DNA from 2 places in the Stenotrophomonas sp. 112478_Sma genome. Region 1 is predicted to be linked to the other one. Evidence: predicted binding sites of a transcription regulator. Region 1 holds the regulator's gene; the other holds the start of a gene.
What was found. Region 1 encodes FliA, which starts transcription of late flagellar genes. Its sites were predicted from a motif close to TAAAGTTTNNCNNNCNNNGGCCGATAA; they were not measured.

Region 1 (15,496 bases):
AGGGGGCGGTGAGGCCCTGCGTGCCCGTTCCGACGGGCCCGGGCAACGCGTGGACCCCGCCTCAGTTGAGCAGGCGGGTGGCGTCGAGCAGGATCATCGGCCGTTGGCTGACGCGGGCCACACCACGGAAGAGGTCGTTGGAGATCTGGCAGATGCGGGCGGTATCCGGTGGCTCGATCTGCGAATCAGTGAGATTGGCGACGTCTTCCACGGCCGAGACGCGCAGGCCGATGGTCTCGCCGTCTTCCTCCAGCACCACGATGCGGGTCTGTGCGTCGTCCTCGGCCGCCGCTGCGCCCAGGTGCAGCCCAAGGTCCATCACGGGCACCACCTGGCCGCGCAGGTTCATGATCCCCAGCATCGCCGGCGCAGTGCCGCGCAGCGGCAGCAGGGGTACCGGCAGTACCACTTCCTGCACTTTCAGCAGTTCCAGTGCATAGGCCTGGCTGCCACAGCGCATCCGCAGCCAGCGCGAGGTGCGCTCGTTCGCGCGGCGGTGCTGCGGATGCGGGCTGTTGGCGGGTCGATGGGCCTGCGCCTGCAGTTCCTGCCAGCTGGCAGGGCGGCTGGCGGCGGGTGCTTCGAGGGCGACACGCGGCGGTGCAGCCGCTACCGGCGGCGCAGCGGCGGGTGCCGGGGGCACGATCCGCGCGGGCGCCACCGGATCCACCCCTTCGCCGCTGGCGGCGGCCTCGAAGGCAGCCTGCAGCGCGGGGCTGTCGGTGTGGGCCAGCAACGGGCTTTCCGCGCCGTCGGTCTCGTAGATCACCTCATCGGGCAGATCGTCCCAGGTCGGCTGGCGTTCGGCAGATGCCGGTGCAGAGGACTGGCTGGCGGCCTCGAAGGCGGCCGCCAGAGCGGCGTCATCCACGGGCACCACGTCGCTGCTGCCGGTTTCGTAGATGACCTCTGCCGGCAGGTCGTCCCAGGTCGGCTCGCGTTCGGCGATCGCCGCCGGAAGCGCCGTGTTGCCTGCATCGGGGCTGGCCGCCACCGGGGCGATCGCTTCGCCCAGCAGCTCGTCCAGATAGTCGTCCAGCACACCGGTGGTGTTCATGCGGCTTGCTCCAGCGCGCGCGCATCCTCGCCAAGGATCCAGTTCAGCGCGCGACGGTAGGCCGCGAGCCCGCGGCCGGGATAGTCCTCGCCGACGCTCGGCAGGGTCAGGCCGGCCGCGTTGCTGACCCGCGTGTCGATCGGAATCGCATCCTCCCAGACGCGTGCGCCGTGACGGTCCTGCATGCTGCGCAGTGATTCGTTGCCGGTGCGGGTGCGGCGGTCGAACAGGGTGGGCAGGATCGAGATCGGCAGCGGGCGCCGGCGCGAGCGCTCGACCATCTCACCGGTGCGCACCATGCCGTCCAGCCCGTGCAGTGCCAGCGGCTCGGCCTGCGTCGGAATGATCAGGCGGTCCGCTGCCGCGAGCGCATTGATCATCAGCAGGCCGAGTGTGGGCGCGCAGTCCAGCAGGATGTAGTCGTGCTGGCCCTGGTGCCGTGCCAGCGCGTTCTGCAGCGCCAGGCCAAGGCCCGGCTGGTTGGCGCTGCGGCGCTCCAGCGTGGCCAGTGCCGGCTGTGCACAGACGTAGTCCAGGCCGCTGACGCTGCTGGTGTGGCAAAGGCTGGACAGCTCGGCCGGAGGTGCGCCGAACAGCTCAAGTACGCCGGTCGGTGGCGGGTCCACCGGCACGCCGAAGGCGCGGCTGAGCGAGGCGTGGGGATCAAGATCGATCAGCAGCACGCGATGGCCCTGCGTGGCCAGGTTGCGGCCGAGGGCCAGGGTGGTCGTCGTCTTGCCGACTCCGCCCTTCTGGTTGGCGACTGCCCAGATGCGCATGGGTTTACTCCTTCATTGCCGGGGGAGCGGCGGCGCCGACACGGCTGCCAGCCGGCACCGGTGGCAACTGCACCGGTGCGATGGGGGACGGGGAGGGCACTGTGGCGGGCGTTGCCGCAGGCCCGGCGGACGGGTCGGCCGCGCCGTTGGCGGCGTTCAGGCGCTGGCCCAGCGGGTCGACCGAGTGCGAGGTGTCGGCCAGGATGATGACCATCACCCTGCGGTTGCGGTTGCGACCCTGCGCACTGTCGTTGTCCTCGCGCGGGCGGAACTGGCCGTAGCCGACCATGGCCAGACGCGAAGGCTGCAGGCCCTGGTTGGCGAACAGGTGGACCACGCTGGCGGCCCGCGCGGCCGACAGTTCCCAGTTGGAGGGGAAGGTGGCGGTGGCGATCGGCACATTGTCGGTGTGGCCTTCCACCCGCACGCTGTTGGGTACGTCGCGCAGCACACCGGCCAGGCTGGACAGCGTCCCGCGCGCGTGCACGTCCAGCGCCGCCGAGCCGGTCGGGAACAGGATGTCGCTGTTGATCTCCACTTCGATCCACAACTCGGTGCGGCGCACGCTGATCATGCCGCGCTCGATCAGCGGCGACAGCGCGGCGGTCAACCGGTCGGCGATGCTGCTGAGCTGGCGCTCGGCACGGGCGATCTGCTGCTGGTCGTGCACCGAGACCGGCATGCGCATCTGCGAGGCCATGGCCGGCAGCAGGGTAGGGTCGTGCGAGGGTGCCGGTGCGGACGGGCCGATCTTGGTGCCGGACTTGATCACCGAAGGACTGTCCCAGCCGCCCCCCTGCACCTGCTTGTTGCCGACCTGCACCGGATTGATGGTGCGCGGCGCGCCACCAAAGGCATCGGTGAGCGCATCGGCCATGATCCGGTACTTGCCTTCGTTGATCGAGGAGATCGCATACATCACCACGAAGAAGGCCAGCAGCAGCGTCATCAGATCGGCATAGGGGATCGCCCATGCTTCATGGTTGGCGTGCTCTTCGTGGTGTCTGCGGCGGGCCATGTCAGTGCAGGAAGCCGGACAGGTTGGTTTCGATGTTCCGCGGGTTCTCGCCCTGCGCGATCGAGATCAGGCCTTCGATGACCATCTCGCGGTCGCGGCTGTTGTGGGCGATCACCCCCTTCAGCTTGGCGGCGATCGGCAGGAACAGCAGGTTGGCCGACGCGATGCCGTAGATGGTGGCGGTGAAGGCGGCGGCGATGCCATGCCCCAGCTTGCTGGGGTCGGCCAGGTTCTTCATGACGGCGATCAGGCCCAGCACCGCACCGATGATGCCCAGCGTCGGCGCATAGATGCCCATGCCCTCGAAGACCTTGGCAGCGGCCTGGTCACGGTGTTCCTGGCTGCCCAGCTCGATCTCCAGCATGTGCCGGATCGATTCGGGCTCGACGCCGTCGACCAGCAGCTGCAGGCCTTTGCGCAGGAACGGATCCTGCTGCGCTTCCACCTGCGCTTCCAGGCCCAGCAGGCCCTGGCGGCGGGCGATGTTGCTCCACTCGACGATCTGCTGGATCAGCTCGCGACGATCGCTGTGCGGCGGGCGCACGACCCAGCGCACGATCCGGAAGGCATGCCTGAATACGGCGGGTGCGGTGTGCAGCAGGATCGCGGCGATGGTGCCGACGATGACGATCACGAACGCCGCAGGCGACCACAGGGACGCCAGTCCGGCGCCCTTGAGGATGCTGCCGCCGACCAGCGAGGCCAGGGCGAGAAAGAGTCCGATGAGGCTGAGTCTATCCATGGGTCCGGTATCGGCGTGTGTGAATGGGACTTGAGACACCGGTCGATCGCGTACAGACGGTAGTCACAGTTTCTGGTTCGCCGGGCATGGCCCGGCGCTATCGCGCGAGGCCGTTTCCGGTAGCGCCGGGCCATGCCCGGCGAGCGTCATCGCAGGCCATCCACGTCGAGGATGAGGGCCATCCGGCCATCACCGATCAGCGTCGCACCGGCGTAGCCGCGCAGGCCGCGCAGGGCCTTCGGCAATGGCTTGATGACCACTTCCTCGCGCCCACGGACCTGGTCCACGACCAGGCCGAAGCGCGCCTCGCCGGCCTGCAGCACCACGATGGTGAGCAGCGCCGAGGCGGCGGGCGTCACATCCAGCCACTGGCGCAGATCGACCAGCGGCAGGGTGTGCGAGCGACGATCCAGCACCGCCCGGCCATCGAACCAGCCCAGCGAGGTGCGCGGTGCATGCAGCACTTCCATCACGCGCGCCAGCGGCAGCGCATAGACGTCCTCGCCGGCCTGCACCAGCAGGGTTGGCAGGATCGCCAGGGTCAGCGGCACGCGGATCAGGAAGCGGCTGCCCCGGCCCAGTTCCGACTGGATCTGGATCTGCCCACTGAGCTCGCGGATGCGCGACTGCACCACATCCATGCCGACGCCGCGGCCGGAGATGTCGGTCACCTGCTGCTTGGTGGAGAAGCCGGGCAGGAACACCAGGTGCAGGCATTCCTCGCTGCTCAGCCGGGCCGCCGCCTCCGGGTCGATCAAGCCCTTTTCGCGTGCTTTCGCGCGCAGTTTTTCCGGATCGATGCCGGCGCCATCGTCCTGCACCTCGATGCTGACGTAGTCGCCTTCCTGCTGGGCCGACAGACGCACGTGGCCCATGCGTGGTTTGCCCTGTGCTTCGCGCAGATCGGGCATCTCCACACCGTGGTCGATGGCGTTGCGGACCAGGTGCACCAGCGGGTCGGCCAGGGCCTCGACCAGGTTGCGGTCAAGCTCGGTTTCGGCGCCGACCAGCTCCAGGTCCACTTCCTTCTTCAGCGAGCGGGCGACATCGCGGGCGACCTTGGGGAAGCGCGAGAACACCTTGCCGACCGGTTGCATGCGCGTGCGCATCACTGCCGACTGCAGGCGCGCGGTGGCGATGTCCAGGGTCGACACGGCGCGGTCCAGTTCCTCGTCGCGCAGGCGCGCACGCAGGGTCTTGAGCCGGTTGCGCGACAGCACCAGCTCGCCGATCAGGTTGACGATCGCATCCAGCCGCTTGGTATCCACGCGCACGGTGTGCTCGGCCTCGGCCACCGGCTTGTTGGCCGCGGGCTTGGCAGCGGCGGCCGCGGGGCGCGGTGCGGGCAGTGCAGGCGCAGGCGCCGGCGGAGCAGCCACGGGTTTGGCGCCGGGGGCGGCGCCGCCGTGCAGCTGGTCCAGCAGGGCTTCGAACTCATCCTCGCTGATCAGGCCATCGTCGGCCTTGGCCGGCGTCGCCACCGCGGTGGGGGCGTTGCTGCCGTGCAGCTGATCGAGCAGGGCCTCGAACTCGTCGTCGGTGATCAGGTCACCGGCAGCGGGCGCGGCTGCTGCGGGAGCGGCGGCGGCCGGCGCAGCAGCGCCGTGCACGTCGAACTGGGCGATCAGGTCCGGCGGGGCATAGCCGGGTTCGTTGCCGGAAGACACGGCATCCAGCATCGATTGCAGGTAGTCCAGTGATTGCTGTGCGGCATCGAAGTGATGCGGCTGCAGCACCGCCTGGCCAGCGCGGGCGGCGCCCAGTGCCTCTTCGGCGGCATGGCACAGCTCGACCATGGCGGTGATGCCGAGGAAGCCGGCGCCGCCCTTGAGCGTGTGATAGCCACGGAACACGGCGTTGAGCTGGTCGGCGTCCTGCGGCGCCTGTTCCAGCGACACCAGCTGTTCGCCGAGGCGATCCAGGATTTCCTGTGCCTCGATGATGAAATCGGCGGTGATGTCGTCGGATACCGCGCTCATGCTTACAGTCCCAGGTCCGACAACAGGTCGTCGGCGTCGTTCTGAGAGACCGCGTGGCGGTCCAGTCCCTTCAGTGCCGGTCCGGCCAGCGCCGGATCGGTGCGATGCTGCTCCGGTGGCAGGCCCAGCGCGCCAAAGCCTTCGTGCACGCGGCGGACGATGCCGACCACGCGACGGATGATCTGTCCGGTCAGGTCCTGATAGCTCTGGGTCAGGGCAATCTCGGTCAGGTTGTGGCGGATGCGTTCCAGCTGCGCATCCTGCCCCGGCTGCAGGCCTTCGGCGCGCAGCTGTTCGGTGAGGCTGCGGCACTCTTCGGCCAGGTCCAGGGTGCGGTGCGTGGCCTGTTCGGTCATCGCCACCACATGGTCCAGGCGCGCGCAGGCGTCGTCCAGCTCGCCCGCCTCGCTGGGGACGGTCGGCAGTTCGCCCAGGGCCTGGCCCAGTTCGCGGGCCAGCCGTGACAGGCCGCTCATCATCGGCTGCGTGCGTGCGGCCACCAGGGCGTCGATGCGCTGGCGCCAGGCGCTCTCGTCGCCGGATTCGAGCGCGTCGAGGGCTTCCTGCAGGCGCAGGGCGAGGGCGTTCTTGTCGACCGTGGCGTCCATCAGGCGCTGGCCGCCAGGCGTTCGAAGATCTTGCCCAGTTTCTCTTCCAGCGTCTGCGCGGTGAACGGCTTGATGATGTAGCCGTTCACGCCGCTCTGCGCCGCTTCGATGATCTGCTCGCGCTTGGCCTCGGCGGTGACCATCAGGACCGGCAGGGTCTTGAGCTTGGCATCGGCGCGGATCGCCTTGAGCAGCTCGATGCCGGTCATCACCGGCATGTTCCAGTCGGTGACCACGAAGTCGAACGGCTGGCTCTGCAGCATCGACAGTGCGGCATGCCCGTCCTCGGCTTCGGCGGTGTTGGTGAAGCCCAGATCGCCCAGCAGATTCTTGACGATGCGGCGCATGGTCGAGAAGTCGTCGACGATCAGGATGCGCATGTTCTTGTTCAAAGCGGAGTTCCTTTGTTGTTCAGTCGCCCGCGGTGGCCGTGGCCGCCGCAGGCATGTTCATTCTTCAAGCCCGGCATCCGCGGCCTCGAAGATCTTCAGCCGGCCGCGCAGGCGCAGCACGGCCTGGCCGTGGATCTGGCAGACGCGCGATTCGCTCACGCCGAGCACCGCGCCGATCTCCTTCAGGTTCAGCTCCTGCTCGTAGTACAGCGAGAGCACCAGCTGTTCGCGCTCGGGCAGATGGCCGATGGCCTTGCCCAGTTCGCGGCCGAACTCGCCACGTTCCAGGACCTGCTGCGGTGTCGGTCCGCCCTGGGCGACGGTGTCCAGTTCGCCCTGGTCTTCGATGCGCGATTCCAGGCTCAGCACCTGGCCGCGCGAGGCGTCCTCCATCAGCCGCAGGTATTCGGGCAGTGGCATGTCCATGGCCGCCGCCACCTCGGTGGCACTGGCTGCACGGCCCGTGGTCTGCTCCAGGCGGCGGATGGTGGCGGCCGCATCGCGGGCGCGCCGATGCACCGAGCGCGGTACCCAGTCGCCGCGGCGGATCTCGTCGATCATCGAGCCGCGGATGCGGATCGAGGCATAGGTCTCGAACGAGGCACCCTGGTCGGCGTCGTAGCTGCGCGAGGCTTCGATCAGGCCCATCATGCCGGCCTGGATCAGGTCGTCCACTTCGACGCTGGCCGGCAGGCGTGCGGCCAGGTGATGGGCGATGCGCCGCACCAGGTCCGAGTGCTGGGCGATGACCTCGGTCGCCGCCGAGCGCTGGACTTCCCTGTACTGGGCCGCGCCTTTCATGCTGCCACCCCGCGTTGCTTGAGGATGCGCTCGAGGAAGAATTCAACGCCACCGCGTGGCTCGGTGGGGGCCTGCCAGCGGGCGGTGCGACGGGCGATCTCGGTGATCGCCAGCGCCGCCGGGCTGGATGGATAGGCCTTCACCACCGGCTGCTGGCGCTGCACCGACAGGCGCAGCCAGTCATCCTGCGGCACGCAGCCCAGGTAGTTCAGCGAGACATCGGCAAGGAACTTCTCGCAGACCCGGGTCAGCTTTTCATACAGTACGCGGCCCTCGTTGGGGTCGCGCACCATGTTGGCCACCACCTGGATGCGGTCCACGCCGCGCTCGCGCGACAGCACCTTGATCAGTGCGTAGGCGTCGGTGATCGAGGCCGGCTCGTCGCAGACCACGACAACGGTGTCCTGTGCGGCCTGGCAGAAGGTCAGTACGCCGTCGGTGATGCCGGCGGCGGTGTCCACCACCATGATGTCCAGCTCGCGTTCCAGTTCGGAGAACACGTTCACCAGGCCGATGTGCTCGGCCGGGGCCAGCTCGGCCATGTGCCGCCGACCGGACGCGGCCGGCACCACCAGCACGCCGTTCGGACCTTCGACGATCACGTCTTCCAGCGAGCAGCGGCCGGCGACCAGATCCGCCAGGGTGTGGGTGGGATTCAGGCCCAGGATCACGTCGATGTTGGCCAGGCCCAGGTCGGCGTCGAGCAGCAGCGTGCGCTTGCCCATGCCGGCCAGCGCCACGGCCAGGTTGGCCGAGACGTTGGTCTTGCCGACGCCGCCCTTGCCACCGGTCACGGCGATGGTGCGCACAGGGCCGAGCGGCTCGCTGCGGGTGGCCGACAGCGGGAAGGTCTTGGTCAGCTTGGCGTACTCACGCGACGGCATGGTTCAACTCCGGGTTGCAGGGCATATCGGCCGCTCGGCGCAAATCTTCAAGGCGAAGTACGAGATTGGCCGCGCTGGCCCGGTGCAGGTCGTCCGGAACGTCCTGGCCATCGGTCACCCAGGTGATCGGCAGCGCGTGGTCCACCGCGACCGACAGGGCGTTGCCGAAGCGGCCGGTCTCATCCAGCTTGCTCAGCACCAGGCCCTGCAGGTTGGCCGCGCCGAAGCGGCGCACCACCTCGTCCATGTCGCCGAAGCTGGTATTGGCCGGCAACACCAGCAGGGTGCGGACCTGGCGGGCGGCACGCAGCCACTGCAGCTGGGCGGCCAGGGCGCGGTCGCGCGGGCCCAGGCCGGCGGTATCGATCAGCACCAGCTTGTAGTCCTTCAGGCGCTCCAGCAGCTGGTCCAGGTCGGTACCGCTGTTGGCTTCATGCACCGCGATGCCGAGCTGGCGGCCATAGCCGTACAGCTGCTCGCGGGCACCGATGCGCAGCGTGTCGGTGGTGACCAGGGCCACATCGCGCGGCGCGTGCTTCTCGGCGAAGCGCGAGGCGAGCTTGGCGATGGTGGTGGTCTTGCCGGCCCCGGTTGGACCGACCAGAGCGATCACGCCGCCTTCTTCCAGCGGATCGACCGGCGCGATCGGCAGCCTGCGCGAGATCAGGCCCAGCATCAGCCCGCGGCCCCGGTGGGCTTCGGTTTCCAGCGGTATCTGCATGGCCACATCGCGGGCCAGCCCGGCATCGAATCCGTACTCGTCCATCAGGTCCAGGGCGGTCGCCCGCACCGGGCAGCCGCGCAGGCGCTCGTCGGTGAAGCGGTTCATCTCGCGCTCGATGACCTGGCGCATGCCGGCCACTTCGTGGCGCAGCTGGCGGATCTCGGCATCGTCCTGTGCAACCACCGTCAGTACCGGCGCCGGGGCAAGGAGCGGCGCCGGGGCCGGCGCGGTCTCCGCTTCAGCGGCAGCGGCAGGGGCTGGCGTGGTCTCGGCAACGTCCTGCGCGTACGGCGGCTCGGGGTGCACGGACTCGGCCTGCGCAGTGGCCGCAGCGGTGATCGGCAGCGGCGGCGGCAGCACTGCCGGCGCGGGGGATTCGTGATGCTCGTCCTGCGGCGGGTCGATCAGGAAACGGGCGCGGTTGGCGGGCGCCGGTGCGGGAGCCACGACGGCGCTCGCGAACGGCGCGAAGATCTGCTCCGGCAGTGCCGGATCGTTGACGGTGGCACGCGCCAGGGTGGCAGCGAAGCCGGAACTGCCGCGGGTGGGCACGATCTCGTCCGCACTGTCCAGGGTGCGGCCGGTGGCACCGACGGCCGCGCGGGCGAGGGCGGCCACGGCCGATGTGGTGGCCGTCACCGGCTGCTGGGCTGGTGTCGCGGAGCGGCGACGGGTGACCGCGGCGATCACTGCATCCGCGGCGGTGCGCGGTTTCGGCGGCGGCGGAGCCACGTCGCGCCGCGAGGCTTCCAGCGCGCGTTGCACCGCGCTCTCGTCATAGTTGGCTGCGGCGACGATCTCGACGCCTTCCTCGATCCGGCGGTTGGACAGGATCACAGCATCGGGACCATGTTCCTTGCGCACCAGGTTCATGGCCGAGCGCATGTCGGCGGCGACGAATCGTTTGATTTTCATGCTGTGGTCACGGGACGGGGACGGCGGGGTGGGGGTGGGAGAACGCGGGTGGTCGGTGGTCTGCACGGAACGAGTTCCCCTTGGCATCTGTCTGTTGCGGTGGTTCGAAGGTGGTGTCTGTTTTCTGACGCATCGGTGGGCGGCGTCAGCTGATCGTTCCGACCAGCTTCAGGCGCTTGTCCTCCGGCACTTCGCTGTACGCCAGTACCGACAGCGACGGAACGCTGTGACGGACCAGGCGTGCCAACGCGGCACGTACCGGGCCGGGAACCAGCACGACCGCGGGCTCGTTGCGGGCTTCCTGCTTGCTGACACATTCGGCCAGACTCTGATGCAGTCGCTCGGCAAGCCCGGGTTCCAGCGCGGCGCCGTTGCCCTGCGTGGACTCCTGCAAGACGCGTTCCAATTGCGGGTTGAGGGTGAACACCGGCAGCTCCGCCGACATTCCGGCGATCTCCTGCACGATGAAGCGGCCGAGCGCGGTGCGCACTGCGGCGGTGAGCGTGGCCGGGTCCTGGCTGGACGGCGCGTGCTCCACCAGTGCTTCGGCGATCTTGCGCAGCTGGCGGATCGGAATGCGTTCCACCAGCAGGTTCTGCAGCACCCGCACCACGGCCGACAACGGCAGCGCCTTGGGCGTCAGATCTTCGACGAGCTTGGGTGCGCTCTTGGCGAGGTTGGCCAGCAGGTGCTGCACCTCTTCGTGGCCCAGCAGCTCCGGCGCATGCTCGCGGATCAGGTGGGAAAGATGGGTGGCGACCACGGTGGCCGGGTCGACCACGGTGTAGCCCATGGTTTCGGCCTGGGCGCGCTGGTGCGGCTGGATCCAGGTAGCGTCCAGGCCGAAGGCGGGATCCTTGCCGGCGATGCCGTCCAGCGGGCCGAGCGCACTGCCGGGGTCCAGCGCCAGTTCGCGGTCGGGATGGATCTCGGCGGTTGCCACCGGCACGCCATGCACCAGCACGCGGTAGCCGTTGGCCGGCAGTTCCAGGTTGTCGCGGATGTGCACGGATGGAATCAGGAATCCCACGTCCTGGGTCAGCTTGCGCCGCACGCCCTTGATGCGTGCCATGAGTTCGCCGCCCTGATTGCTGTCCACCAGCGGAATCAGCCGGTAACCGACCTCCAGCCCCAGCGGGTCGACCGGGCGCAGTTCGTCCCAGCTCAGTTCTGCGGTGGGGGCCGGCGCCGCCGGTCGGCCCAGCGCACTGACCGCGCCGGGGTCGCTGCCGGCAGCGTCGCTCGGGGCCGGGGCCTGTCCCTTCCGGTACAGCTTCCAGGCGATGAAGCCGAGAATGGAGGCAAGCGTCAGGAAAGCGACGTTGGGCATGCCGGGCACCAGGCCGACCAGGCCGATGATGCCGGCCGTGATGGCCAGGGCACGGTACTGGCCGAACACCTGGCCGGTCATCGCCTGTGCCATGTCCTGCGAGCGCGAGGCACGGGTGACCAGCATCGCCACTGCGCTGGAAACCAGCAGGGCCGGCAGCTGCGCCACCAGACCGTCACCGATGGACAGCAGGGTGTAGGTCGCAGCGGCATCGCCGAACGGCATGCCATGCTGCAGCACGCCCACGGCGAGGCCACCGAGCATGTTGATGAACAGGATCAGGATGCCGGCAATCGCATCACCCCGGATGAACTTGCTGGCGCCGTCCATCGCGCCATAGAAGTCGGCTTCCTCGCGGACCTCCTCGCGGCGCAGCTTGGCTTCTTCGCGCGTCAGCAGGCCGGCGTTGAGATCGGCATCGATGGCCATCTGCTTGCCGGGCATGGCGTCGAGGATGAAGCGCGCGGTCACTTCCGAGACACGGCCGGCGCCCTTGGTGATGACCACGAAGTTGATGATGGTCAGGATGGCGAACACCACGATGCCGACCGCATAGTTGCCGCCGATCACGAATTCACCGAACGCCGCGATGACCTTGCCGGCCGCGTCGTGGCCATTCTGGCCATTGAGCAGGATGACGCGGGTGGAGGCCACGTTCAGTGCCAGCCGCAGCATGGTGGTGACCAGCAGCACGATCGGGAAGATGGTGAAATCCAGCGGGCGCTTCACGTACACCACCGCCAACAGCACCATCAGCGAGATGGCGATGTTGAAGGTGAACAGCGCATCGAGCACGGGCGCCGCCAGCGGCACCACCACCATCGCCAGCAGCGCCAGCACGATCAGCGGTGCGCCGAGGCCTTGGCGGATCATCTCCAGCAGCCGGCGGGTGTTGAATCCGGACGAGGCCTGCGCGCTCATGCCCGGCCTCCCTTGCCGAATTCATCCACCTCGATGTGCGGGGCGCCCGGCATCGGGCCGGTGCGCCAGGCGCGCAGCTGGTAGACGTAGGACAGGACCTGGGCCACGGCCGAATACAGTCTCACGGGGATTTCCTTTCCGAGTTGGCCTTCCCGATACAAGGCGCGTGCCAAAGGCGGGGCGGAGACGATGGCGACCTTGTTGCCATCGGCGACTTCACGGATGCGCAGGGCGGTCTCGTCCACGCCCAGCGCCACCACGGTGGGCGCGTTCATGGCGCCGCCCTCGTACTTCAGGGCCACGGCGTAGTGGGTCGGGTTGACCACCACCACGTCCGCGGTGGGCACCGCTTCCATCATCCGGCGGTTGGCCATCTGCTGCTGGAGCTGGCGGATGCGGCCCTTCACCTCCGGGCTGCCTTCGCTTTCCTTCATTTCCCGCCGCAGTTCCTCGCGGGTCATCTTCAGCTTGCGCATCCAGTTCCAGCGCTGGTACGGCGCGTCGATCGCCGCAAGCACCAGCATTGCCCCGGCGGTGGCCAGCAGCAGTCGCAGGGTGAAGCCCAGGCCATCGGTGATGGCGGTTTCCAGTGGGTGGTGGATCAACCCGCGCAGGGTGTCGAAGCCGCTCCACACCACCAGTCCGGCGGCGACGCCCACGAACGCCACGCGCAGCAGTGACTTGGTGAATTCAGCGATGGCTTCCGGCCCGTACAGACGTTTGAGGCCGGTCAGCGGGTTCAGCCGATTGATGTCGGGCATCATCGCTTTGGCCGACCAGCGCAATCCGCCCATCACCAGCGGGGCGACGAAGCTGGCCAGCAGGCAGACCAGCACCAGCGGGGTGATCACCAGCATGAACTGCAGCAGCAGGTCGCCAAAGTGGCCGAACAGTTCCTTCGGGTTCTGCCGCAGCCCCTGCTCGGGACTCAACGCCTGTTTCATCCATTGCGTGGCACCACGGCCGATCGAGCCGCCCATGGCCATCACCGCCAGCACGCCGCCACCGAACACCGCGGCGGTCCCCAGTTCGCGGGAACGCGGCAGGTTGCCCTGTTCCCGGGCCTCGCGCAGGCGTTTTTCGGTGGGTTGTTCGGTCTTTTCGCCGGCGGATTCGTTCTCGGACATCACGGGCACTGCGGCAGGGGATGCCGGGCTGCCTGCAAGAACTGTTCCGCGGCGCGTGGTTCACCGCCGGGGCAACGCCCGACGCTAGCCGGGCAGGGCCGGCCGCAGCGGGATGCTCAGCGCGCTGTCGCTGTGCCAGTCCACCTGCAGGGGCTCACCGGCATCGGCGGCTGACTCGTCGCTGACATCGCGTCCGGTGCCGTGGTTCACCTGGTGCATGGCGTCCTTGAGCACGTCCACCTTCACCAGCAGCCGGCTGCCCGCGCCCACACGGCGGGCGACCATGCGGGTGCGATCGAAGGGCAGGTCGGTCCATCGCCCCGGCACCAGCAGCTGCCGCGTGGTCGGGTCGCGTACGTGGCTGGCCCGGCCGACGTAGTAGGACAGCTGCATCCGGCGCCCATCGGGCAGCAGCTCGTACAGGGTGACCGTGAAGTCCATGTCGCGCTTGTTGATGCGGACCTTCAGATCGCCCGAGAAGCGTCCGATCAGGTCCATCGGTGCTGGGAAGGGCTCGGAGAGGAAGGTCAGTGCCGTGTCCGGCTCGTCCCCGGCGGCCACGATCGGGAACGGATAGTAGCCATGCCGGACCTCCGTGCGGTCAGCGAGGTCCACCGTCTGCCGCAGTGTTCCCGGCGTTGGCCGCTGTTCCTGCAACGGGTGATGGTCGCCCTCAGCGGCTGCCGACAGGTAGTACGTGCGGTGGCCGCCCGCAGCGGCATCAAGGGTGGCTGCATGCCCCCAGGTGTTGCTGCCCATCAGCTGGAAGTTGACCTGGTCGGCCAGAAGCGCCGGGCGCGGGGCACCGCGAAGTACGTGGTCCAGCCACTGGAAGGTCAGCGCAGGCGTATCGAACTGCGCGACCGGGTCCACCGTGTAGCCGCGCAGCTGCATCGGCTTGCTGGCGGCCTGGGCACCGCCGTGGTCATACGGCCCGATCAGCAGGACATGATCGGCGTCCGGCCGGTAGCGCATGTGATCGGTGAAGTACTGCAACGCGGAAATCTGGCCGTCGTCGTAGTAGCCGGTAATGGTCAGCACCGGAATGCGGATGTCCCTGAAGTCTTCGGCGTACGGCACCATGGCCTGCCAGTAACCATCATAGGCCGGGTGGGCGAGCCAGCGCTGCAGCCAGGGATTGGGGGTGCCATCGATCTGGTCGATCTGCCGGTACGGCCGGCCGGAGGCATACCAGCGGCCGGGCAGCTGTGACCACCGGTCCTGCTGCCCATAGGTGTCGGTATCCAGCATCGGGCCATTGGCCACGTAGAAGGCCCAGCCGTAGTTGGCGCTGAGGAATACGTTGTTCTCCATCGGCAGGCCCTGGCCCGGAATGGCAGCCACGTAGGGCACGATGGTCTTCAGTGCCGGATGGTGATGGCGCGCTGCCGCCCATGCGGTGAATCCTTCATAGCTGCCGCCATACATGGCGACCCGACCGTCGCTCCAGGGCTGGCGGCTGACCCAGTCGATCGCGGCATTGGCGTCCACCCCGTCGTGTTCGTAGGGGGCGATGGTGCCGGTACCCTGACCTTTTCCGCGTGCGTCGACCACGATGCCGGCGTAGCCGTGGGCTGCGGCCAGCAGCATCTTCAGACGGTTCTTGGGTGGGTCGGTGTAGATGGTGAACAGCATGGCCGTCGGCAGCGGCGCGGACGCGCTGCGGGGCCGTGCCAGCTGTGCGGACAGCACCACCCCTTCGGCCACGGGGATACGCAATCCGCTGTCGATCACGAAGCGGCGTTGCTGTTCTGCGTCAAGCAGTGCAGGGGCGAGTGCCGCAGCCAGGGTCTGCGCGCGCAACACAGCCTGCAGACGCACCAGCTCCAGCGCGGCTGACTGCGGCACGGTGGCGGCATCGGCCTGTGCCGCAAGCGCCTGCGTCAGCTGCGCCTGTACCGCAGCGGGAGGCAAGGCAAGCGCTGCATCGGCCTGCACGGCGGCAACATCATCCAGGCCAGCAAAGGCCGAATGGAAGGCGCGCGAATACGCTTCCGCATCCCGCGCGCCAGTGCTTGCCAGCAGCATCGGCATCCAGCGCTGGGCCGCCGCGCCATCGCCGGCAGCGGCCAGCGTCGCGCGCAGCTTCTCGATCATGGTGCGTGCCTCGGCGTAGCGACCCGTGGCCAGCAGCGCATGGCAGCGCTGTGCATCGGTCAGCGTTGCCGACTGCAACAGCTTCGTACCCAGCGCCTGCAGTGCCGTATCCACCTGTGCTG
Region 2 (15,496 bases), 710 kb from region 1:
CGTTCGCTGGGTACCCAGCTGACAGCCTGCGCCACCAGTCCGGGATGGCGGCTGAGATCCGGACCCGACACGGTCCGGCCCGCCAGCAGGCCGGCCCGGGCCAATACGCTCACCCCATCCGCCGCGGCCGCCAGCAGACTGCCGCCGTCGTAGTGCGCACGGAGCCAGTCGAGCAGGATTTCATCGGTACGAAGAGAGGCCGTCGAACTGACCTGGCCCGGAACCGCGATCACCGCGGGAATGGCCGCGTCCAGCATGTCCGCGCCCGCGATGCGATGTACCCCGCTGCGGCTGGCCGGCACGATCCAGCGGGTCACCAGCACCCGCTTGAACGGGCGCCGCTGCTGCTGCGCCACGCGGTTGGCCACATGTGCCATTTCAGCCAGTACCGATGCTGCCGACGGGTCGCCACCGGGGTACTCGACCACCCCCACTTCAACGAACCCCTCGCTCCTGATTCCCTCCACGGTGCACCTCCTCGGTTCTGGCCAGCGAATGACCGGTTCAGGTGCAGGGTAGAAAGTGCTCCATCGGCGAGGCTATGAAGAAAGTTGCAAAGTGCACTGGATGCGTAACTCACACATCGCATTGACCCTGGACCAGACTCAAGGGTTCAGAATGGCGACCGGAAACCCGAGGAATTCCGCCATGAACATTGGTCAGCTGGCGCGCCGGGCCGGCGTCCCGATCGATACGGTCCGCTACTACGAGCGCCAGCAGCTGTTGCCCACCGCGGCACGTTCGGCCGGTGGCTACCGCATCTTCGGCGAGCAGGACCTGCGTCGCCTGCGTTTCATCCGCCGTGCGAAGGCGCTGGGTTTCAGCCTGGAGGAGATCGCTGAACTGCTCGCACTGAGCGACCAGCACCAGCACGACATGGGCAGCGTGCGTGACACCGCACGGACGCGCCTGCGCGACATCGAGCAGCGCATGAACGAACTGCAGCGCATGCATGCGGCACTGTCGCAACTGGTCGAGGCCTGCCCTGGCCACGGTGCGCTGGTGCACTGCCCGATCCTGGCGGCGCTGACCGAAGACGGCGAGTGACCAGGCACCCGGCGGAACGATGGCGCACCCGGCCGCGGACGTGAAGAAAAGTGCAACAAATGCTTGCCAACCCCAGGGGGCATCGCTATTATTTCGCTCCTCAGCGACGTGGGGCCATAGCTCAGCTGGGAGAGCGCCTGCATGGCATGCAGGAGGTCAGCGGTTCGATCCCGCTTGGCTCCACCAATCTTTCGGCATTAGGCCGTCGAAAGGTCGCTAAAGAACATTGATGAGAATTGCGTCCCCATCGTCTAGAGGCCTAGGACATCACCCTTTCACGGTGGCGACCGGGGTTCGAATCCCCGTGGGGACGCCACTCATCACGAACAACGAGGACCCGGCCGATAACCGGGTCTTTTTTGTTCACCGCCAACCGGCATTCAGGTTGTGGCGTCACGGTGGTCTCCCGGATCGTATGCGGGGCGCCGGAACGAAAAAAGCTCAAAAGGCTTCCACAAACGTGAACACGCAGGTATGATAGGCGGCTCGGTAACACGGGGCCATAGCTCAGCTGGGAGAGCGCCTGCATGGCATGCAGGAGGTCAGCGGTTCGATCCCGCTTGGCTCCACCACTTTCGACATTAGGCCGTCGAAAGTTCTACAACTTGAAGTTTTTCGTGCGTCCCCATCGTCTAGAGGCCTAGGACATCACCCTTTCACGGTGGCGACCGGGGTTCGAATCCCCGTGGGGACGCCAGTTTCAAAAGGACCCTGCTCCCGGCAGGCATCCTGGTTTCATGGGGCCATAGCTCAGCTGGGAGAGCGCCTGCATGGCATGCAGGAGGTCAGCGGTTCGATCCCGCTTGGCTCCACCACTTTCGACATCAGGCCGTCGAAGGTTCTACAACTTGAAGTTTTCGTGCGTCCCCATCGTCTAGAGGCCTAGGACATCACCCTTTCACGGTGGCGACCGGGGTTCGAATCCCCGTGGGGACGCCAATTTCTGAAAACCCCGGCTTCGGCCGGGGTTTTTCTTTTCAGAAGCGTCGATACATTCCGATCGAGGCTGGCGCCGTCGGCGCGAATCCGTACTGCGCATACAACCGATGTGCCTCGCCATCGGCGAGCAGGCTCACATAGGCCGAAGGCGGAAGGTTGGCCTGCATCCATTCGTCCAGACGCCGCATCACCTCCTTGCCCAGTCCCTGCCCCTGCAACGGCGGCAGCACGGCGATATCGCAGACCTGCAGGTGGCAGCCGCCATCGCCGACGATCCGGCCCATCGCCACCAGCTCACTGCCCTGATAGGCGCAGACACCGAACAGGGTATTGGGCAGCGCACGTGCAGCCGCTTCGGCGGTCTTGGCGCTGAGCCCGGCCAGCGCCCGGAGCTGGCAATAGGCCTCGACCGTGGGCACGCCTTCACGGAAATGGCAATGGGCAGGATCGTTCATGCGGAATCTCCCTGAGTGTCAGGCTATCCTGCCGCATCCGCGTCGCAGCCGCCGCGACCCACCCCGGCAGATATCGCATGTGCTACTCCGCTTTGATCCGGGCCGACTACGCCAAACTGGTGCGCGAGTTCGGTGCCGTGCTGTCGCTGGAGGAGTTCGCCGCGCTGTATGCGTACGACCCCGGCAAGAAGCAACCCAGGACGCCCAAGGCCATGGATGACGGCTTCGCTGGCGCGCGCACGGAGCTCGGCCGCGACATCGTGGCCCGCATCCAGCGGTGGCATGCACAGGAGCAGGCCACGCTGGAAGCCGAGCTGGCCCAGCAGCGCGAACGCCGCGACATCGCAATCGCAGCCCTGGCCACCCGTCCCACACTGAAGGCGCGCAACGAGCTGCGCATCGCCGGCAACCGCATCGATCGCGCGCAGACCCGGCTCGACGACCTGCATCGCGTGCAGCTGCTGCCTCGCGACAACCGCATTTTCCCCGGCACCTACGCGCCTGTGATGGTGAGCGAGAACGGGCAACGGGTGATCAAGCCGATGCGCTACCGGTGCCGTCTGCCGGATGCGCCCGCGCGCAACGACGTGCTCTATCCGGGCAGTTACAACGCCCGCCGTGACAGCCTGGAAGGCTACTGGCGCGGCGCTTTCGGGCAGCGTCATGGCGTGGTCGTCATCCAGGCCTTCTACGAGCATGTGTCCCGGCACGCGGTTGGCGGACGCGCACCGGCCCCTGATGACAGGACGGGAGATGTGGTCCTTGAGTTCCGCCCCGACCCGCCCCGCGACCTGCTGGTAGCCTGCCTCTGGTCCGAGTGGGACGGCCCCGAAGGACGCCTCCTCTCATTTGCGACCATCACCGATACGCCGCCGGCCGATATCTCCGCCGCCGGCCATGATCGCGGCATCGTGCCGATCCGGCCCGAGCACCTCGATGCATGGCTCAATCCGGAACCTGGCGATCTGGCCAGCCAATACCGCATCCTCGACGATCGCGAGGAGATCCGTTACGTCTTCGAGGAGTCCGCCTGAGCACGCACTGCGGCCGGATCGTCCGGGCACCGCGCCTGGATCAGGCGCGGGCGCTGGAATGCCCGACCGCGCGGGCCAGCGCCTGCGACAGCTCCGCGGACAGGTAGGGCTTGACCAGCAGCACACCCGACTGCATGGCCTGTGGCAGCTGCTCCGCCGACATGCCGGTCGCGAGCACGAAGGGCACGCCGCGGGCGGCCAGCGCCGCCGCGACCGGCTCACTGGTTTCCTGGTGGGCCAGGCGATAGTCCAGCAGCGCCACGTCCGGCGTGGTTTCTTCCAGCAGCCTCAGTGCTTCGCCGACGCTCGCAGCCAGCCCCACCACCTGTGCACCGGCCTGCACCAGTTGCATCTGCAGCAGGGCCGCGCTCATCTCGTCGTTCTCGACCACCAGTACCCGCAGGTCCTGCAACGCCGCCATCGATTCCCGCTCCTGTGCATATCACGCCGGCGCAGTATAGCGATCACGGGGGCAATGCCGGCAGATTCGGCCGCAATCGTCCCGCGCCGGGCAGCCTCTATGAAAGTGCGCTCGACCTCGGGTAAAATCACCCGCTGCCTGCCGGTGTGGCGGAATGGTATACGCAGCTGACTCAAAATCAGCCGGGGGCAACCCCATGAAGGTTCGAGTCCTTTCACCGGCACCATGCATCAAAGGCCAGGTCCACGACCTGGCCTTCTGCATTTCCGGCCCGTCATCTTCGTCGCCCCTCCCGCGCGGCGACCGCCCAGCGCCGCCACCGTGCGCGCCGCAGCTGACAACGTTGCCAGCAGGCCAACGCTGCGGAATTCTTGCAAGGCGCACGCGCATCTGCCTATCGTGACTGGCCGTACCTGGGGGCGGGGGAATGCATGACGTTGCCGGCTGCACTGTTTTTTCTGGTCACGCATGCATTCGTCGTCGGCCTGGCAGGCCCTGGAGATCCGGTGGGTTCGTTCCTGATGTCAAGCGCCGCGCCGCTGCTGGCGGCCATGGCATGCGTGCGCCGTGCGCGTGACAGCCACGCCGCCTGCAAATGGAGGACCTTCGCTTTCGCCGTCAGCCTGTTTCCGGTCGCACTGCTCCCACTGCTGTTTCCAGGCATCACCGATGCCTGGCCGACGCAGGTCGCACTGACATCGTTGATCCTTTACGTGTTCTATCGCATCCCGCTGACCTACGTGGCCGCCAGCGCCGACAGCCGGAACCGCCATGTCCGCAGCGTCGACCTGTCGATCATCGGCCTGCTCTGGCTGCTGTACTACACGCACGCGCAATCGACTGCGCAGCTGGATACCGCGCTGTGGACGCATGGCCTGAACGCCATCAGCACCACGCAGAACAGCCTGCTGTTCAGCTTCGCGCTGATCCGCTACCTGGCCGAGGACAACGCAGATCGCCGCGACTTCTTCCGCACCCTCACCCTGTTCCTGCTCGGCTACTTCCTGATCGAGCAGTACGTCAGCCGGTATCGGCCGCAGACCCCGGACGGCGGATGGGCAGATCTGCTCATCAGCGGCCTGTTCCTGCTGCTGGCGGTGATCGCCGGCAGTCCGCGGCGCAGGACCGCGCCGCCTGTCCCCCGCAACCTGCGGCGTTTCGTCGAGGCCAGCGTGCCGTTGATGCTGCCGCTTCTGCTGATGCTGGTCGCATTGCTGATGGCGCGCACGAACCAGACGATGGCAACGGTGGGCTTCATCGGCGCCATGCTGGGCTATGCGCTGCGCAGCGTGCTGAGCCAGGTGGACATCCAGCGCCAGCGCGACGATCTGGCAGCGCTGGCCCGGCGCGACCCGCTGACCGGGCTGGGCAACCGCCGCAGTTTCGATGAATCGCTGCCGGGTGCCCAACGGCGCGCGCGGCGCCAGGGCCTGGGCCTGGCGGTGCTGATGATCGACATCGACCACTTCAAGCGCCTCAACGATACCTACGGGCACCCGGAGGGCGATCGCCGCCTGCAGGCGGTGGCCACGATCATCGATGGCTGCCTGCAGCGCGGTGACGACCTGCTCGCCCGCTACGGCGGCGAGGAATTCATCGCTGCGCTGCCTTCCTCCGACGTGGCCCATGCGATGGCCATGGGCGAGCGCATCCGCGTGGCGGTCGAAGACGCCGCGCTGCCGTCCGGCCCGTCCAGCGTAACCGTCAGCATCGGCGTGGCATGGTTGGCTGCCGATGCTCGGCAGGAACCGGACAGCGTGGTCGAACGTGCGGACCAGGCCCTGTACCGGGCCAAGCGCGCGGGCCGCAACTGCGTCCGCGGCGAGGCTTTGCCGGAACGTACAGCGGCCCCTGCCCTGCGCGCCTAGACCACGCGCAGGGTCGGCACGCCATGCTGCAGGGCAGCGCCGCCCGCCGCCCCCTGCACACGGAATCCGGCGACGGTCTGCAGCAGGTGGGCCGACTGTTCTTCCATGCTGCGCGCCGCGGCAGACGCTTCCTCGACCAGCGCCGCGTTCTGCTGGGTTCCCTGGTCGATCAGGTCCACCGCGTGGTTCATCTGCTGGATGTCATCGCTCTGCTGCTGCGACGCGCTGCTGATCTCGGTGACCAGGTCACTGACCCTGCGCACGTTGAGCACGATCTCGTCCATCGTGCGGCCAGCACTTTCCACCTGCGCCGTGCCCGCACCGACATTGGCCACCGATGCGTCGATCAGCTGCTTGATCTCCTTGGCGGCGCTGGCCGAGCGCTGCGAAAGTTCGCGGATCTCGGTGGCGACGACCGCGAACCCACGGCCGTGCTCGCCGGCACGGGCCGCCTCCACGGCAGCGTTCAGCGCCAGGATGTTGGTCTGGAATGCGATGCCGTCAATCACCCCGATGATGTCGACGATGCGACGCGAGGAGGCGTTGATCAAGGCCATCGTCGCCACCACCTCGTGCACCACGCTGCCGCCACGCGCAGCCACCTCCGCCGCGCCGCCGGCCAGCTGGCTTGCCTGGCGCGCATTGGCCGCCGTGCGCTGCACCGTATCGGCCAGGCCCTTCATGGACACGGCGGTTTCTTCCAGCGAGGCCGCCTGCTGTTCGGTGCGCTGCGACAGGTCGCTGTTGCCTTGCGCGATTTCGGTCGCGCCGACCGCGATGGTATCGGCAGCGAACTTGATCTGGCCGATGATGCCCGCCATGGCTTCGACCAGCGCGTTGACGCCATCGCACAGCTCGGCGATGGGGCCACTCTTGTCGGCAATGGCGACGGTTCGGGTCAGATCGCCCTGCTTGGCCGCCGCCACGACCTCCCGGGTCTGCGCCACCGCACGCTGCATGGCCTGGTTCTCATGCACCTGCGCGGTGATGTCAGTAGCGTATTTGACGACCTTGAAGGGCCTGCCGTTGCCATCCAGGATGGGGTTGTAGGAGGCCTGGATCCAGATCTCGCGGCCGCCCTTGCCGAGCCGCCGGTACTGCCCGGCGTCGTACTCGCCGCGCCCGAGCTTTTCCCAGAACCGGCGGTACTCGAGGCTGCCGCGAAGCTCGGGCTCCACGAACAGCGCATGGTGTTGGCCGCGCACTTCTTCCAGGCTGTAGCCGGTGGCGGCGAGGAAGTTGGCGTTCGCCGAGAGGATGTGCCCGTCCAGGCTGAACTCGATCACCGCCTGCGACTTGTCGATGGCGGCAAGCTGCCCCGCCGAGTCGGCGGCCTGCAGCTTCTGCGCGGTGATGTCGGTCGCGAACTTGACGACCTTGAAGGGCCGGCCCTGCGGGTCCAGCACCGGGTTGTAGGAGGCTTGGATCCAGATTTCGCGCCCGCCCTTGCCCAGCCGTCGGTACTGTCCGGCGTCGAACTCGCCACGTCCCAGCCGGGCCCAGAAGTCCCGATACTCGGCGCTGGACGCCTGATCGGGATCGACGAACAGCGAATGATGCCTGCCCTGGATTTCGTCCAGACGATAACCCACCGCCTGCAGGAAGTTGTCGTTGGCCTGCAGGATGGTGCCATCCAGATCGAATTCGATCACCGCCTGCACGCGATGCAGTGCGGCCACCTGGGCGGCCAGCTCGGCATGACCGCGGTCGGTGTCGACCCTGCCGGGCCGAGGCTGTCCCGCCAGCGCCCCCAGCAGGGAACGCAACGGCGACCAACGGGTGTGCAGCTCGGCCGGCGCCTGCGCGCCCGCCGTGAGGCCTGGAATGAGCATTGTCTGATCCTCGGTGTCCGGTAAGCGGCTGCGATCCGTCAAGCGGGATGCCCGACGGCAACATCAATTGCTTGGACTACAGGTGCCGGCAGGCACCTCTCGAGCAACGGGCAAGAACATCTGGGGGCGGGTGCGATCGGTATCCGGGAGCGGCGGAACACACTGCGCGGGCCGCCCGACAGGGCAGCCTGGGGTCCTGCAGCGGGTGACGGGAGCGGGATCCAGTGAGGTTATCGGCACCTCCGTTCCGGGCTTTAGGCCCCTCCGCAGCGGGCCCTGTCCAGCCCCCTCCCCCCTGCAGCGCCTGACGGCGCCCTCGATGCAGCCTGCAACGAAAAGGTTGCCATGACCATCGGGGCTGTCGGCAAGGGGGTGGACAGGCAAGGATGCGCCCACCACGGACCGTCCATCGACACGGAGATCGCATGTTTTCACGCCTGGCTGCTCTTTTCGCCCTCGGCCTGTGCAGCAGCGGCGCGCTGGCCGCCGATGCAGGCTATCGGCCGAGTTTCAACCCCGCACAGCTCAAGGGCCCGCCCGCCGGCCGCGTCAACGAAGTGCTGGTGCTGGGCTCACCGCACCTGTCCGGCCTGCCCCCGACCTTCCAGCCGGCAATGCTGGAGCCGCTGCTGCAGCGCCTGCAGGCATGGCGGCCGACGGCGATCGCGGTGGAGAACCTGTCCGGACTGCAATGCGATTTCATGCGCCGCAATCCCGCCCGCTATGCCGAGAGCGTGGGAAGTTACTGCGTCGATCCTGCACCTGCCCAGGCCGCCACCGGTCTGGATGTTCCAGCGGCCAATGCCGAAGTCGATCGCGTGCTGGCGGCATGGCCCGCCACACCGACGCACGCACAGCGTCGCCGGCTGGCCGCACTGTTCCTGGCCGCAGGTGAGAACGGCTCTGCGCTGGTGCAGTGGCTGCGCCTGCCGCCGCAGGAGCGTCGCGCCGCAGACAGCCTGTCACCGCAACTGGTGCAGTTCCTCGACAAACGCGCCGTGCGACGCAACGAAGTCAGCCTGATCGCGGCCGAGCTTGCCGCACGCCTGGGCCTGGAACGCCTGTGGGCAGTCGATGACCACACCGCTGATTCGCCCACCCCTGCGGCACTGGAGAAGGCAGCTGGCGAAGCCATCATGAACGCCTGGAACAATCCCGCCAGCAAGGCACGACGGGCCGCCGATACGGCCCTGCACGCCGAACTCGGCAGCACGGATGGCCTGCTGGCGCTCTATCGGAACTACAACGCGCCCGACACCATCGCCCAGGTCTACAACAGCGATTTCGGCGCGGCCCTGGTCGAACCATCGCCAGAAGGCTTCGGCCGCAACTACGTCGGCTACTGGGAAACCCGCAACCTGCGCATGGTCGCCAACATGCGCGAGGTGCTGGGCCAGCACCCGGGCACCCGCATGCTGACCCTCGTCGGCGCCTCGCACAAGGGCTACTACGAGGCCTACCTCAACCAGATGCACGACGTGCTGCTGGTTGATGCCAACAGCGTGCTGGACTGAGCGCCAGGGCTAGCAGCGTGCCGGCGCATCCCCGCGCCGCGACCGCCACAGCAGCACGCAGGCGGCCACGATGGCACCCAGGGTCAGCATCAGCAGCACCACCACGCCGCCCTGCAGGGTGGGCAGCAGCGCCTGCGCCCGGGCATCGCCGTGCAGTTGCTCCAAACGCAGGCAGGCGGCTACCGCCAGCCACCAGCCGACCATTGCCGGCGCGAAGGCACGCAGGGCATCCGGGGTCCAGAAACGCATGTCGTTCTCCAACGGGGTGGGTGTGCGCGCAGTGTTCGCGGCCGTCCTCTCACAGACTGAGATCAGCCGCCACCGGCGTCGCTGTCCACGCCCTCAGCCGGCCATTCGCCGGCTTCCCCCTGCACCTGCACGTTGTTGCGTCCCATTGCCTTGGCCCTGTAGCACTGCGCATCGGCCGCAGCCACGGCCTGGTCCACCCCCATGCCGCCCAGCAGCGGTGCGATACCGATGCTGGCGCCCACCCGCAGGCGGTGCTGGTCCCAGGGAATGGAGAGGCTGGCCAGGGTCTGCAGCAGTTCGCCGCCGATCCGCGCCGCGCGGCGCGGCGTGCAGCCGGACAGGATCACCGCGAACTCGTCCCCGCCCAGCCGGGCCACCACGTCCGAATCGCGCACGCCGTGGCGCAGCACGCTGGCCACCGCCCACAGCACCGCATCGCCGGCCAGGTGGCCCCAGGTGTCGTTGACCGGCTTGAAGCGGTCCAGGTCGATGTACATCAGCGATGCCGCCTGGCCTGTCCGCTCGACCCGGGTGATGGCCTGCTGCAGATGGACTTCGAACCCCCGCCGGTTGCTCAGTTCGGTCAGCGGATCGATCTCCGCCAGCTGGCGCGCTTCGCGCTGCCGTGCACGCTGCTGGGTATCGTCGCGCAGCACCCACACCGCACCGCGCACATGGCCCTCATCGTCGCGCAGCCAGGCGCGGGTCAGGTCCACCGGCACCGTCGCCGTGCCCAGCCGCAGCAGCAGGTCGGCATGCAGGTCGACCGCGTTGCTTTCCGGGTCCAGCAGTACTGCCACGTCCAGCATCGAGCCGGGGGCGTACTCGGTGGTCAGTTCCAGCACGTCCTGCACCCTGTAGCCGGCCAGCGCCTGTGCGCCGTCGCCGGCCAGCATGCGCACGGCAGCGGCATTGGCATATTCGATGCGGCCCTCCAGGCTGACGCTCAGCACCAGGTCGGCGACGGCGTCGAGGGTGATGCGGCTGCGCTGCTCGCTTTCAAACAGGCGCTGTTCACTGCTGCGTTGTGCGCTGATGTCCTGGATCTGCGAGACGAAATGCACCGGCTCACCGCGTTCGTTGCGCACCAGCGATACCGACAGCCGCGTCCAGATCACCCTGCCGTTGCGATCGAGAAAGCGCTTCTCCAGGTGGTAATGGCTGCACCGGCCTGCCAGCAGGTCCTGCACCAGGGCCAGATCGGCCTGCAGATCGTCCGGATGGGTCAGCCGCTGGAAATCGACCTGCAGCAGCTCCTCGCGCGCATAGCCCAGGATGCGGCACAGCGCGTCATTGACATCCAGCCAGCGCCCTTCCAGCGAAACCAGCGCCATGCCGAGCGCAGCCGAGGTGAAGGCGCCTGCGAACTTCTCCGCCGCCATGCGTGCTTCCGCACGTGCCTGCAGGATCTCGGTGATATCGATGGCCATGCCGACATAGCCGATGCGCGTGCCATCGGCGCCGTCCATGCGGCTGATCGAAAGCCGCACCTGGCGTTGCCGTCCATCCTTGCGCAGCAGCGTCCATCGCCGCGAATAGGTCTGCCCTTCGGCATGCGCACTGAGGGCCTCGAACACATCCGGCAGGTGACCCTGCGGGTCGGCCAGCGGTTGCAGCCAGGCCTTCAGCTCATCCGGCTCATGGAAGGCATCCAGCCGCCGCAGGCCGACCACCTCGGCGGCGCTGTAACCCAGCAGGCGCTGCGCCCCCGTGTTGAACAGGGTGATGGTGCCATCGGTATCGGTCGCGATCACCGCGACGTCGTCGGAGGCGTCCACCACCGACTGCAGGCGCTGGCGGCTCTCGGCCGCGTCCTGTCGTGCCTGCTGCAGCTCGGTGACGTCGGCGTGGGCACCCGCCATCCACAGCGGCCGCCCCTGACCGTCCCATTCGAACACGCGACCGCGGTCATGGACCCAGATCCACTGGCCGTTCTTGTGGCGCATACGCACCAGGCAGGCGTAGTTGTCGCTGCGCCCATCGAAATGCTCCTGCAGCGCGGTGTCCGACAGCGCGATGTCGTCCGGATGCACCAGTGCCGCGAAGGTCTTCTGGCAGATCGGCTCCAGCTCTTCCAGCCGGTAGCCGACGATTTCGGCCCAGCGCGCGTTGACCCGCATTTCGCCGGTCTGCACGTTCCACTCCCAGGTGCCGGCAGCGGTGCCTTCGATGATCATCGCAAGCCGCCGACGCTCTTCGGCCAGCGCATGCAGACGGCGTTCGAGCAGATCGTTGCTGTTGTTGCCCTGACCCGCCATCAAGCCCTTCTCCGTCCCGCGCAGGCGTGCACGGGCCGCAGCAATCCGCTGCAGCTGTCACGGAATCGGACGGGGCGTGCTGGCGTCATGGTCCTCCCCAGCGACAGCGGGTCGGCCACGCGCCTCCCCAGATGCGCAAGTGTGCGCAATCACGGGGAAAATCGACAAGTCCCCCGTCCCGGTTCAACCGTGACGGGGAACACGCTCCTCAACTGCGCTTGGCGCGGGCGAAGGCTTCAGCCAGTGCGTTGTTGGCCGGGGCTGCCGAGGGGGCGGGCCGACCGCCGTTGCCCTGGCCCCGCCCCGGGCTCCGGCCCGGCCCGCCTGCGTCACGCCGCGGCCCTCGTCCCTGACCACGCTCGTCACGGCTGCCGGGGCGGCTGGTGGCCTGGCCGGGGGTATCGTCCAGGCGCCGGGTCAGCGCGATGCGCTTGCGCGGCACATCCACCTCAAGCACCTTCACCTTGACGATATCGCCAGCCTTGACCACGTCGCGCGGGTCCTTCACGAAGGTGTCGGAGAGCGCCGAAATGTGGATCAGGCCGTCCTGGTGCACGCCGATATCGACAAAGGCGCCAAACGCGGCGACGTTGCTGACCACGCCTTCCAGCACCATGCCCTCGCGCAGGTCCTTGATGTCTTCCACGCCCTCGGCGAAATGTGCGGCCTTGAACTCCGGGCGCGGGTCACGGCCGGGCTTTTCCAGCTCCCTGAGGATGTCGCGCACCGTCGGCACGCCGAAGGTCGCATCGGTGAACTGCTCGGCCTTCAGCCCACGCAGGAAGCTGCCATCGCCGATCAACGCCTTGATCGGGCGCTGGGTACTGGCGACGATGCGTTCGACCACCGGATAGGCTTCCGGATGCACGGCGGACGCGTCCAGCGGCTCGTCGCCGTCGGCAATGCGCAGGAAGCCGGCACACTGCTCGAAGGTCTTCTCACCCAGCCGGGCGACTTTCAGCAGGTCCTTGCGGCGCTTGAACGGACCATTGTCATCGCGATGGCGCACGATGTTCTCGGCCACCGTCGCCGACAGGCCGGACACGCGCGACAACAGCGCGGCCGAGGCGGTGTTCACGTACACCCCGACCGCGTTCACGCAGTCCTCCACGCGTGCGTCCAGCGCGCGCGCCAGGCGGTACTGATCGACGTCATGCTGATACTGGCCCACGCCGATGGCCTTCGGTTCGATCTTGACCAGCTCGGCCAACGGATCCTGCAGGCGGCGCGCGATCGACACCGCGCCGCGCAGCGACACGTCCAGGTCCGGGAACTCCCTGGCTGCGAGCTCGGAAGCCGAGTACACCGAAGCACCGGCCTCACTGACCACCACCTTCTGCAGCTTCGGGTTGCCGACCGCCTTGATCGCTTCGCCGGCCAGCTTGTCGGTCTCGCGGCTGGCGGTGCCGTTGCCGATCGCGATCAGTTCCACGTTGTGCCGCGTACACAGCTGCCTGATCGTCTGCAGCGACTGCTCCCACTGGCGCCGGGGCTCGTGCGGATAGATCGTCTCGGTGGCGACCAGCTTGCCGGTGGCATCGACCACTGCGATCTTGCAGCCGGTGCGGATGCCTGGATCCAGCCCGAGCACGGTCTTCGGGCCCGCCGGCGCAGCCAGCAGCAGATCCTTCAGGTTGTCACCGAACACGGTGATCGCGTCCGCTTCGGCCTTTTCGCGGGCCTGGTTGAACAGATCCAGCAGCAGGTGCATGTGCAGCTTGGCACGCCAGGTCAGGCGGCAGGCATCGAGCAGCCAGCGGTCGGCGGCACGGCCCTGGTCGGCGATGCCGGCCTTGCGGGCCACGCGCCCCTCTGCGTACTGATGGCCTGCCTCGGCATCGCTGCCCGGGTCCAGCTCCAGGTACAGGATCTCCTCGCGACGCGCGCGGAACAGCGCCAGCAGGCGATGCGAGGGAATTTTCGCCAAGGCTTCGGCGTGCTCGAAATAGTCGCGGTACTTGGCGCCCTCGGTCTCCTTGCCCTCGGCCACGCGGGCGCGGATCACGCCGTGTTCGCCCAGCCAGGTGCGCAGTTCGCCCACCAGCGCGGCATCTTCCCCCCAGCGCTCCATCAGGATCGCCCGCGCGCCCTCCAGCGCCGCCTTGGTATCGGCCACGCCCTTGTCAGCATCGACAAAGCTGGCCGCGAAGGCCTGAGGGTCCTGCGTCGGATCGGCGAGCAGTCCATCGGCCAGCGGCTCCAGGCCGGCCTCGCGGGCAATCTGCGCACGGGTACGGCGCTTGGGCTTGTACGGCAGGTACAGGTCTTCCAGCCGGCTCTTGGTATCGGCGGCGAGGATGTCGTTGCGCAGTTCGTCGCTGAGCTTGCCCTGCTCGTCGATGCTGGCCAGCACCGCCGCACGGCGGTCTTCCAGTTCGCGCAGGTAGGTGAGTCGCACTTCGAGATTGCGCAGTTGGGTGTCGTCCAGGCCACCGGTCACTTCCTTGCGGTAGCGGGCGATGAACGGAACGCTGGCACCTTCGTCAAGCAGGCCGACCGCGGCGCGCACCTGGCTGGGCTGGGCACCGATTTCCTCGGCGATGGTCTGGGCGATCTGCTGGGCGAGCGCGCTCTGGGCGTTCTTGGCGTCGTGCATTGCTTCAGGTCTGTGCCGCGTTACGGGAAGACCCCATTCTGGCAATCCGCGACGGAGCCGGACAAGACATTGACAGCAGACGAGGTTCAGCGGCGTGGCCGGTCTGGACGCCGGCATCCTGGCAGGGGGGCTCGGACTGGCCCGGGGCTGGGATGCCGGCGCGGGCGCGCGATGGTGGGCGCGCCCTGCCGCGTGTTGCGAGGGTCAGCGGTAGTGGCGGGCGGCGCGCTGCATGACGATCTCGTCACGCATGCCTTCCAGTGCCATCAGCCTGACCTTGCCGACACCCTGCAGTTCCATGAACCGCTCGGTGTAGAACTCCGGCCCCAGCGCGGTGTCGGCGCGCGATTTGCTGAAGCCATAGGGCACCACGCCCTTCTCGCCATCCTTGCTACCACCGACATAGAGAACGATTGCCATGTGATGTATTCCTCCAAATTGCTACTGCGTACTGCACTCGATGAGCGATGTTGCGAGCCCATCGGAGAGGAGCTTACCGCGTTGTACCTGACTGGAACGTCACGCAGGCTAATGACGATCGGTTGCATGCAGATGACGGCGGGATCGCAGCAGAATGCTTACGGATCTTTAACTTCCAGCTAACGAATTCCAAGGGAATTCCCGCCAACGGCGCAGCCCCTCGCGGGCGGCGACGCTTTGTCGCCAAATGCAGAACCGGCGGGCTGGTCGGTCGGGTTGGGTTCGCGGGGGACGCCGTGAACCCGTCCCTGGGGGCTTGGCCGCGGCATCCATGCCGCGGACACCCCCGCGAACCCAACCCGACCGCCCTCTGTCAGATGGCCGTGGCCTCGCCACCCACGGAAAAGAAGAAAGAACAGCAGAAGCGGGTCGCCCGCTGCGCGTGCTTGTGAGCCAAGCATGATCGGGCTCTACAGGAAACGATCAAGCAGCCGGCCAGGCTGCTTTTGCTTTTGATCTTCTTTTTTCTTTTCCGTGGGCGGTAGACGCAGCAGAAAACTGTCAGCGGCCGGGTGGGTGGGGCTGGCGGGGTATCCGCGCCATGGATGGCGCGGCTAAGCCCCCAAGGACGGGTTCACGGCGTCCCCGCCAGTCCCACCCACCCGGCCAGCCCACAGTAGACCGACTTTCCGCAACCCACTTCGCCGCCCACGAGGGGCTGTGCCGTTGGCTGCAGACTACGGCCACCAGCCGTGCCCGAACCGGGCGTAATGATCCGCAGCCCGCTCGAACGGGTTGCGCGCACTCACCCCGCCGCACAGCAGGTACACCGGCAGGTACAGCGGCCCCAGCACCATGTACTG

Region 2: the regulator FliA is predicted to act here: its motif matches at 7,827-7,853, upstream of ACZK08_RS12175 (methyl-accepting chemotaxis protein).

The regions. Positions count from the first base shown of each region.
Region 1 covers NZ_CM151072.1:1,951,404-1,966,899, forward strand. Annotated here, with positions in the region: gene ACZK08_RS09090 (chemotaxis protein CheW) at 62-1,057, opposite strand; gene ACZK08_RS09095 (ParA family protein) at 1,054-1,836, opposite strand; gene motD (flagellar motor protein MotD) at 1,841-2,854, opposite strand; gene ACZK08_RS09105 (flagellar motor protein) at 2,856-3,596, opposite strand; gene ACZK08_RS09110 (chemotaxis protein CheA) at 3,743-5,575, opposite strand; gene ACZK08_RS09115 (protein phosphatase CheZ) at 5,578-6,183, opposite strand; gene cheY (chemotaxis response regulator CheY) at 6,183-6,575, opposite strand; gene ACZK08_RS09125 (RNA polymerase sigma factor FliA) at 6,633-7,376, opposite strand; gene ACZK08_RS09130 (MinD/ParA family ATP-binding protein) at 7,373-8,260, opposite strand; gene flhF (flagellar biosynthesis GTPase FlhF) at 8,247-9,899, opposite strand; gene flhA (flagellar biosynthesis protein FlhA) at 10,045-12,150, opposite strand; gene flhB (flagellar biosynthesis protein FlhB) at 12,147-13,277, opposite strand; gene ACZK08_RS09150 (CocE/NonD family hydrolase) at 13,362-15,496, opposite strand, start outside.
Region 2 covers NZ_CM151072.1:2,657,304-2,672,799, forward strand. Annotated here, with positions in the region: gene ACZK08_RS12110 (GlxA family transcriptional regulator) at 1-467, opposite strand, end outside; gene ACZK08_RS12115 (heavy metal-responsive transcriptional regulator) at 649-1,047, shown strand; tRNA gene ACZK08_RS12120 (tRNA-Ala) at 1,158-1,233, shown strand; tRNA gene ACZK08_RS12125 (tRNA-Glu) at 1,288-1,363, shown strand; tRNA gene ACZK08_RS12130 (tRNA-Ala) at 1,544-1,619, shown strand; tRNA gene ACZK08_RS12135 (tRNA-Glu) at 1,669-1,744, shown strand; tRNA gene ACZK08_RS12140 (tRNA-Ala) at 1,787-1,862, shown strand; tRNA gene ACZK08_RS12145 (tRNA-Glu) at 1,911-1,986, shown strand; gene ACZK08_RS12150 (GNAT family N-acetyltransferase) at 2,025-2,441, opposite strand; gene ACZK08_RS12155 (SOS response-associated peptidase family protein) at 2,519-3,475, shown strand; gene ACZK08_RS12160 (response regulator) at 3,516-3,896, opposite strand; tRNA gene ACZK08_RS12165 (tRNA-Leu) at 4,037-4,122, shown strand; gene ACZK08_RS12170 (GGDEF domain-containing protein) at 4,328-5,764, shown strand; gene ACZK08_RS12175 (methyl-accepting chemotaxis protein) at 5,761-7,596, opposite strand; gene ACZK08_RS12180 (DUF5694 domain-containing protein) at 8,022-9,110, shown strand; gene ACZK08_RS12185 (hypothetical protein) at 9,120-9,359, opposite strand; gene ACZK08_RS12190 (PAS domain S-box protein) at 9,422-11,617, opposite strand; gene ACZK08_RS12195 (Tex family protein) at 11,826-14,213, opposite strand; gene ACZK08_RS12200 (hypothetical protein) at 14,418-14,633, opposite strand; gene ACZK08_RS12205 (hypothetical protein) at 15,371-15,496, opposite strand, start outside.